DNA from 2 places in the Rhizobium sp. PP-CC-3G-465 genome. Region 1 is predicted to be linked to the other one. Evidence: predicted binding sites of a transcription regulator. Region 1 holds the regulator's gene; the other holds the start of a gene.
The links. Region 1 encodes LexA, which represses DNA repair genes until DNA is damaged. Its sites were predicted from a motif close to TGTTCNNNNTGTGTTCNG; they were not measured.

Region 1 (4,915 bases):
CGAATCCGCCGCGCAATCTTCACATCTCTTCGCCGTGCGAGGATAACAGCCGAGCTGCTGGGTAAATGATGGTGAGAACGCGCATTCAGAATTTGCAGCGCGTCTGAAACCGCATTCGTCTGTTTATCAAACGTCCACAATCCAGTTGAATACGACAAGAGACTCGGTAATATCCCTTTATCGTCAACCCATTGGCGACATATTAGATTCACGGGGGGAACAATGAAAATCATTACGACAGGCGCGATTATCATCAGCGCCATTTTTGTGTCCGGGGCAGCACAGGCCGAGGATCTGGTGTTCACACTGAAGAACGGCACGAAATCCGTTCTCACGCGCTTCTACACGTCACCTGTCGGTGTCAGTGATTGGGAGGGAGACGTGTTCGGCGAACAGGTCCTCAATCCCGGTGAGACAATCGAGCTTACGATTGCAGATGGTCGAGACGTTTGTAATTATGACATGCGTTTCGAATTCGAAGAGGGTTCAGATCTCGCAACGACGGAAGACAAGCAAAATTTGTGCGAAATGGGATCTTACACGATCCACGAATGATGAGCCTGATCTTCGGATAAAGTCTCTAAATATATCGGAGCAGCTGGCCGAGATGCCCGGGTATCACAGCGAGCTAGCTGCTCCGACAGTCGTCAATGGGACACTGTTCCCCAGATCATTGTTTGCATATTTGATCACAAGTATACTGAGGACGGATGCAAGCATCCCGACAAAGATCATTCTCATGATGAATTCCTTAGCGCATGAAAAATGCGCGTTTTTTTTGTAAATGGTGCTGTGAGCAATACCAAAAAAATGAACTAAAATCGCCAACACGATTGTAATTCGGCTAGACAGAGATTTGATTGCTTTTACGTACTGGCTTTTCACCCTGCCTGGAAAGTGCCATGGTCTCTGTGTGGGCTACAAACAGTCGTTTGCCAAATCCTGAACTTCGTCGGGGTTGTACATACTCACAACATCGTGCTTCCCACAAAGTCAGCTTTATTACAGCCAAAGAGGACAGCCCGAAAGTTTCTCGATGTTCCGGGCATGTTCACCTCCGCTGTGTTCGCCCGGTAAACGCCGACCTGCCCATGCGGTTCCATAGACTTTCACTTGTAGGTATCGTTAAAGCTAGCAGGCCTCAGAACTGAACGTGTTCCGCTTGATAGCTTACGAATAGAACGACAGATGGCGCAAATTTCTGGCCGGTTGGTAACTTAACGGATAACGAAGCTTACCTACATCTCACGCCACGAGATTCAGGGGCCACCAATTACCCCTTCATCATCCCGTACTGGATGCGGCATCCGGCGACCTGACGTCCAAGCGCTCAAAAGTGTCTACTCATCTCGTAGACGTTAAACAGCCAAGCTACGACTCAAGGTCGGACTGACAAGGAGGTGGATGGCTCGACCCTCAAAATCGCATCTCTGCAGAACGTGAAGGTTGCGATTTCCGTCTGTCCTCGCCGGTACAGTAGTCAACTAGGACCGTCTAAAACGTAAACCTCAAAAAACATGCTGAAAAGGCTCCATGTGCTGGAACCTGATGACGACAAGATCTCATCAACCTCACAATAGCAAAGCCCTTCCCTTCACTGATAACGGCGAATCAACCCGACGAGCTTTCCTTGGACCTTCACGCGTTCCGGGCCAAAAATTCTTGTCTCATAGGCTGGATTGGCTGCTTCGAGGGCAACGGAGGCACCCTTGCGGCGGAAGCGCTTGAGGGTTGCTTCTTCGTCATCCACGAGAGCCACGACGATCTCGCCGGGGCTGGCACTGTTGGCATTGCGGATGATCACGGTATCACCGTCCAGAATACCGGCTTCGATCATCGAGTCGCCCCGGACTTCCAAGGCGTAGTGCTCGCCATTGCCGATCATAAAGGCGGGAACGGAGATATCGTGGGTATTGTTCTGGATGGCGGAAATCGGAACGCCTGCGGCGATGCGCCCCATCACCGGAACCGACACGCTATTATCGTTGCCCACCCCAGCCGTCGTCTTCGGCGCGTTTTCAGGTGCAGAGCTTCCCCGGCTTCCTTGAATCACGCTCGGCGAAAAACCGCGCTTCGGCGGGACAGCGGCCAGATACGCCTCCGGCAGCTTGATGACCTCAAGCGCCCGTGCCCGGTTGGGTAGGCGCCGGATGAACCCGCGCTCCTCAAGAGCCGTGATCAGCCGGTGAATGCCGGATTTGGACGCGAGCTCCAGTGCATCCTTCATTTCGTCGAATGAGGGGGGAATACCCGATTCCTTCATGCGCTCATGAATGAAAATCAACAGTTCCTGTTGCTTGCGGGTCAGCATGATCAATCGACTCCAGAGTCACGAAACAAAGCAAGAACAGTGTTATATGTTCCTCATGTGTTCTGCAAGTGGCATTCTGGTTAAACCACATCGGGAATGATCAACAAGGGGCGCCCATCCGAAGCGTTGCTTTCCGCATTCCCTTAAAAACGAGAATTGTTGTCAACGCACAGCCTCTCTCAGCTTCACAATAGCAACGCCGCCATGAACTTACCCATGACGGCGCAAAAGAGGCGTCGAATTTATGTATCAACCTGCAGCAGGTTTGCGCGAATCAAAATGGGATATCGTCATCCAGGTCACGAGAGAAGCCGCCGCTTGATCCGCCGGTGCTACCGCCCGATCGGGCGCCCGAGGACTGGGCCGGGCGATCGTAATCGTCGCCGTAATTCGACCCACCGCTTCCGCCACCATATTCCGAGCTGCCACGGCTTCCGCCACCGCTGCCTCCACCATCGCGACCGTCGAGCATGGTCAGCGTCGAGTTGAAGCCCTGAAGCACCACCTCCGTGGAGTAACGGTCGTTTCCGTCCTTGTCCTGCCACTTGCGGGTCTGCAGCGCGCCCTCGAGATAGAGCTTGGCGCCCTTTTTCACATATTGCTCTACGACCTTGCACAGGCCTTCGTTAAAGACCACGACGGTGTGCCACTCTGTTTTCTCGCGCCGCTCACCGGAGTTTCGGTCGCGCCAGCTTTCGGAGGTCGCGATGCGCAGGTTTGCGATCGGCTTGCCATCCTGCGTCCGCCGAATCTCGGGGTCCGCCCCGACGTTGCCGATGAGGATCACCTTGTTTACGCTACCAGCCATCTCTTTGTCCTGTCTCCTGAAAGCGGCTCAACGATCCGCATCGTGCCGCGAGCCTACGCTGTTGAGCGCGGCATTTCGCCCTCGGCCGCCAGCAATCCACAACAGTTTGCAAATTTGTTCTTTATTTGTTCTATGTCTTGGGTATGATCCTGTCAAGCGAGGCCGTCACGGGCCGCAGACCGGATCACTGTGACGAAGGAATAGTGGTTTCCCGAAAACGCGCCTCGACATATGAAGTAATGATCTTAAGTAAGGGCTTCGTCCCCATGCAGAGCGTCCGACCATGAGCGAATTCAAGACCATTTCGATCCGCGGTGCGCGGGAGCACAATCTGAAGGGCGTCGATCTCGACCTCCCGCGCAACAAGCTGATCGTGATGACGGGGTTGTCCGGGTCGGGAAAGTCGTCGCTGGCCTTTGATACCATCTATGCCGAAGGGCAGCGGCGCTATGTCGAGAGCCTTTCGGCCTATGCGCGTCAGTTCCTTGAGATGATGCAGAAGCCCGACGTCGATCTGATCGAGGGCCTATCGCCTGCTATTTCCATCGAACAGAAGACGACGTCGAAAAATCCGCGCTCGACCGTGGGAACGGTCACCGAGATCTACGACTATATGCGCCTTCTGTTCGCGCGCGTCGGCGTGCCCTATTCGCCAGCGACAGGTCTGCCGATCGAAAGCCAGACTGTCAGCCAAATGGTCGATCGGGTTCTTGCGATGGAAGAAGGTGCTCGCCTGTACATTCTCGCGCCGATGATCCGGGGGCGAAAAGGAGAGTACAAGAAGGAACTCGCGGAGCTCATGAAGAAGGGCTTTCAGCGCGTAAAGGTGGACGGCCAGTTTTACGAGATCGCCGATGTTCCCGCGCTCGATAAGAAGTACAAGCATGACATCGACGTGGTCGTCGACCGTCTGGTCGTGCGCGGCGATATCGCGGCAAGGCTTGCGGACAGTCTGGAGACCTCGCTGCGGCTTGCGGATGGCTTGGCGATTGCGGAATTTGCTGACAAGCCGCTACCGGAGAAGGAGACATCCGCCGGCGGTTCGGCCAACAAGTCGCTGAACGAGACGCATGAGCGCGTGCTGTTTTCGGAAAAGTTCGCCTGCCCCGTCTCCGGCTTTACGATTTCGGAGATCGAACCCCGCCTGTTTTCGTTCAACAACCCTTTCGGGGCCTGCCCGACCTGCGATGGTCTCGGCAGCCAGCAGAAGATTGATGAGGCGTTGATCGTGCCGGAGCATGATCGGACGCTGAAGAACGGGGCGATCGCGCCTTGGGCCAAATCGTCGTCCCCCTATTACAATCAAACTCTGGAAGCGCTCGGCAAAACCTTTGGGTTCAAGCTGAGCAACACCTGGGCTGAACTCTCGGACGCTGCGAAGAAGGCGATCCTACGCGGCACGGACGACAAGATCGTCTTCCAGTATGCGGACGGCGCGCGCTCCTACAACACCACGAAGACATTCGAGGGCATCGTTCCAAACCTCGAGCGGCGCTGGAAGGAAACCGAGTCGGCCTGGGCGCGTGAGGAGATCGAGCGCTACATGTCGGCGGCCCCCTGCCCCGCCTGCAAGGGCTTCCGGCTGAAGCCAGAAGCGTTGGCCGTCAAGATCGATCGCCTTCATATCGGCGAGGTCACGAACATGTCGATCCGTGTCGCGCGCGACTGGTTCGAGGATCTGCCTGCGCGGCTGACGGACAAGCAGAATGAGATCGCCGTCCGTATCCTGAAGGAGATCCGCGATCGGCTGCGCTTCCTGAACGATGTCGGGCTGGATTATCTCAGCCTCTCGCGAA
Region 2 (4,915 bases), 230 kb from region 1:
TCGATTTCACTTCTGTTTCGCCGCAGCATTGCAAGCCGTGACCGCACACTCTGGATCACTGCCAGAATCGGTATAGAACCGGCTAAAGCAGCTTTTGCGGCTCTTCACCTTGCAGATTCTCTTTCTCAGGAACCTAAGCCAAGTGACTCTGGACATTCGAAAAGAACCCCCTCGCCAACCCGACGTCATCGATCTCCTCAACCAGTCGGACATCTATGCCCAGTCGCTCTATCCGGCGGAGAGCAACCATTTGGTCGATCTCGAGACGCTGGAAAAGCCCGAAGTCTCGTTCTTCGTTGCGCGGCACGACGGCGCCATTATCGGCTGCTGTGCGCTGGTGGCGGCTGGTGATGGCAGCGGCGAGATCAAGCGGATGTTCGTCGATCCGAAGGCGCGCGGCATGCGCGCAGGACGGTCTCTTCTCGACGCCATCGAGCAGACGGCGCGGGACACCGGACTGACGACGGTTCGGCTCGAAACCGGGATCTATCAGCCCGAAGCCATCAGCCTCTACCGCAAGGCGGGCTACCGCGACATCGAGCCGTTCGGAAGCTACAAGCCCGATCCGCTCAGCCTTTTCATGGAGAAGATCATCGCCTGACTAATAGGACGGGCGCAGCGTCGCCGATCAGATGTCGAGGTTTTCGGCGAAGACGGCCCGTTCCTGGATGAAGCGGAAACGCGCTTCCGGCTTGGTACCCATGAGGTTGTCCACGGCGTCGCGTGTGCCCTCGAAGTCGACATCATCGATGGAAACCTTGAGGAGCGTGCGCTTTGCCGGATCCATCGTCGTTTCCTTCAACTGCGCCGGCATCATCTCGCCAAGGCCCTTGAAGCGTCCGATCTCGACCTTGCCACGCCCGGTGAATTCCTTCTCCATCAGCTCGACCCGGTGGATGTCGTCACGCGCATAAAGCGTCCTCGTCCCCTGCGTCATGCGATAGAGCGGGGGCACAGCGAGATAGAGATGACCGCCGCGAATCAGTTCCGGCATTTCCTGATAGAAGAAGGTGATGAGCAGCGAAGCGATATGCGCCCCGTCCACGTCGGCATCGGTCATGACGATGACGCGGTCGTAGCGCAGGTCTTCCTGACGATATTTCGACCGCGTGCCGCAACCGAGCGCCTGCACGAGATCGGAGATCTGCTGATTGGCGCCCAGCTTTTCGCGGCCCGCGCTGGCGACGTTGAGGATTTTGCCCCGCAGCGGCAGGATCGCCTGATTGGAGCGGTTGCGCGCCTGCTTGGCCGAGCCACCGGCCGAATCGCCTTCGACGATGAACAGTTCGGCACCCAGCGCCGAGTTCTGCGAGCAGTCGGCAAGCTTGCCCGGCAGGCGCAGCTTGCGCACCGCGCTCTTGCGGGTGACTTCCTTCTCCTTGCGGCGGCGGACGCGCTCGTCGGCGCGCTCGATCACCCACTCCAGAAGCTTCGCTGCTTCTTGCGGATTGCCGGCGAGGAAATGATCGAAGGGATCGCGGATCGCGTTCTCGACGATACGCTGTGCCTCGACGGTCGCGAGCTTGTCCTTGGTCTGGCCGACGAATTCCGGCTCGCGGATGAACACGGACAGCATGCCTGCGGCCGAAATCATCACGTCGTCCGTGGTGACGATCGCCGCGCGCTTGTTCTGCGTCAGATCCGCATAGGCCTTTAGGCCCTTGGTCAGTGCGATGCGCAGGCCCGCTTCATGCGTGCCGCCCTCGGGCGTCGGAATGGTGTTGCAATAGGAATGAACGATCGAATCGCCGCCGTACCAAGTGACGGCCCATTCGAGCGCGCCGTGGCCGCCGGTCTTCTCGGTCTTGCCGGAAAAGATCTCACGCGTCACCGTGAACTCGGAGCCCATCGTCGCCTTGAGGTAATCCTTCAAGCCGCCGGGGAAATGGAACACGGCCTTGTCCGGCGTGTCCGTACCCTCGACCAGCACCGGATCGCACGACCAGCGGATTTCGACGCCACCGAAGAGATAGGCCTTGGAACGGGCCATGCGGAAAAGGCGTGCCGGCTCGAACTTGGCGTGAGGCCCGAAGATCTCCGGGTCCGGATGGAAACGCACGCGGGTGCCGCGCCGGTTCTGCACATCGCCCAGTTCCTCAAGGCCGCCCTGCGGGATGCCGCGGGAAAAACGCTGGCGATAGAGGCGCCGGTTGCGCGCGACTTCCACTTCCAGCACGTCGGACAGTGCGTTGACGACGGACACACCGACGCCGTGGAGACCACCAGACGTCTCGTAGACCTTGCTGTCGAATTTGCCGCCGGCGTGGAGCACGGTCATGATCACTTCGAGCGTCGACTTGCCCGGAAATTTCGGATGGTTCTCGACCGGGATGCCGCGACCGTTATCGGTCACCGCGAGGCACCCTTCTGCGTCGAGATGGACGTCGATGAAATTGGCGTGGCCGGCCACGGCTTCGTCCATCGAGTTGTCGATGACTTCGGCAAACAGATGGTGCAGCGCCTTCTCGTCCGTGCCGCCGATATACATGCCGGGGCGACGGCGGACCGGCTCGAGGCCTTCAAGAACTTCGATCGCAGACGCGTTGTAATCGCCCGTGTCGGCCTTCAGCTGCGAGGCGGGCGTTCCCGGAGCACGCGTGGCCGCTTTCGGTTCCTCTGCCTTCGCCGGGGCGCCTGGTTTGGCATCCGCTGCCTTGCCGGCAGACGACGTCGGGGCGAGCGTCTTCGGCTCGGAGGGCTTCCGGGGAGCGGGCGGTGTGGTCGCGAAAAGGTCGTTGCTGTCCGTCATCTGGTGCGTCAAACGTCTTTCGATGTGTCGGCTGATCCTGTAGGTCGGGCATCGCCTGTCCGTCGTCTGCCCGCCTCTTCATACAAGGGCCGGCCGTCCGGCGAAAGAGCCAAGCGTGCCAAAGAGATCAAAAAGGGAACAAGACATGGCCCGGTCCACACTTTCTTTGAGACGCATCGCCGCTTCGAGCGCTCTTGCCCTCGTTTTCGCCCTTGCCATCGGCTTCACCGAGACTGGCGCTGCGACGTTGAAGCCGTTCAAGGACGATCTCTTCGGCTATGGCCGCATTCTGGAATCACGCGACGACGGTGCTTGGCTGACGGTAGACTACGACGAGATGCGCGACATAAACGGCCGGGACGAGATCCCGGAGCGACGCGTCAAGCGGCCCTATGTCTCGCTGGGGATCAAGCGCGCGCAGGCGAACGAGACCGTCGATATCGGCGGGCGCGGGCTCGATGTGTTCCGGGTGGGCGCACCGGATAATGCCGCCTTCACGGTGATCTTCATCCACGGTCGTGGCGGCGACCGGCGGCTGGGCGCAAACGACTACTCCTTTGGCGGCAACTTCAATCGGCTGAAGAACCTCGTCGTGGACAACGGCGGCGCCTATTACGCGCCAAGTGCCCGCTCCTTCGATACGGACGGCGCTGCGGATATTGCAGGCCTGATCGATGTGCTGGCGCGCCGTTCTCCCGGTCGCCCGATCATCCTGTCCTGCGCGTCGATGGGCAGCTTCCTCTGCTGGGGCGTCACGCGAAATGCTGCGGCAGTCAAGCAGCTCTCCGGGATGATGATCATGGGCGGCGCAACCGATCCGGACTTCGGCAAGAGCGCGGCCTTCGCTCGCAAGTTGCCCATGTTCTTCAGCCATGGGAGCGCGGACGGCACGTACAAGGCGGAGGATCAGGCTGCACTTTACGGGCGTCTGAGGAAGGGCGGCTATCCCACCCGTTTCGTCCTGTTCCAGACAGGCACACATGGAACGCCGGTGAGAATGACCGACTGGCGGGATGCCATCAACTGGATCCTTTCGCGCTAATTTAGATGCAACCTGAGCGATTTTCCGTTCATTAACCACCGATTGAAGTCCCAACCCTTTTGCGGGCCATGTTTGTCTTTCGGAAAGCACGGCATGACAGTCTCCCTGCAATTGAAAAAACCGGGGTGCAATCATGGATGCGCGAACCGACACACGGCTTGTTCCGCTTTGCGTCGATTTGGATGGTACGCTTGTCGCAGCCGATACGCTGTGGGAAGGCGTCGCCGTCGTCCTGTTCCGCAATCCGCTGATGCTGTTCGCGCTCGTCCTCTGGGCGTTGCGGGGCAAAGCGCATCTGAAGCATGAGGTGGCGGCCCGGTCCGGACGCACGGGTGGCGACTGGCCCTATCGCCCCGAGGTCATGGAGCGGCTGCAGCGGGAGCGGGCGACCGGCCGCGATATCGTCCTCGTCACCGGCGCCGCCGAACGGGTGGCGCTGGATGTCGCAGCCCATGCCGGCATCTTCACCGGCGTACTGCATTCCTCGCCCACCCACAACCTCACGAGCCATCGCAAGCGCGCGGAGCTGATCGCGCGCTATGGCGAGGCCGGGTTCGACTACATGGGCAACAGCCGGGATGACGTGGCCGTTTTCGATGCCGCCCGCACGGCCATCGTCGTCGCACCGGATCGCGCAGCGGAAACATGGCGCCGCCGACATGGTGCCGAGCGTCTCGAAACCGGCACGATCGGTATCAAGGACACGCTAAAATCCATCCGCGTCCACCAATGGGCGAAGAACATCCTGATCGCCGTGCCGATGGCGCTTGATCACGACATCCTCCAGCAGGAGGCGCTGATCAACACGATCGTCGCCTTCTTCGCCTTCAGCTTCCTCGCCTCTGCCGTTTACGTCATCAACGACATCTCGGACCTGACGAATGACCGCCGCCATCCGAAGAAGCGGTTCCGGCCGCTGGCGAGCGGGCGCATGTCCGTTCCGACCGGCCTGGCGCTCGCCGCAAGTCTGCTCATCGCGTCCGGCGCACTGACGCTCACGATGCCGCGCGATTTCATCCTGACACTTGGTATTTACCTCGCGATCACCACGGCTTACACATTTTTCCTCAAGCGGAAACTCTTGGTCGATGTCTTCACGCTGGCGGGCCTCTATACGATCCGCA

Region 2: a site for LexA is predicted at 2,873-2,890, ahead of parE (DNA topoisomerase IV subunit B). Genes of this name have one in related genera too.

The regions. Positions count from the first base shown of each region.
Region 1 covers NZ_SLYH01000001.1:926,823-931,737, reverse strand. The annotation lists gene C8J33_RS04205 (hypothetical protein) at 223-555, shown strand; gene lexA (transcriptional repressor LexA) at 1,595-2,311, opposite strand; gene C8J33_RS04195 (single-stranded DNA-binding protein) at 2,586-3,119, opposite strand; gene uvrA (excinuclease ABC subunit UvrA) at 3,403-4,915, shown strand, end outside.
Region 2 covers NZ_SLYH01000001.1:1,154,049-1,158,963, reverse strand. The annotation lists gene C8J33_RS05355 (GNAT family N-acetyltransferase) at 143-601, shown strand; gene parE (DNA topoisomerase IV subunit B) at 629-2,749, opposite strand; gene C8J33_RS05345 (alpha/beta hydrolase) at 2,895-3,791, shown strand; gene C8J33_RS05340 (UbiA family prenyltransferase) at 3,925-4,915, shown strand, end outside.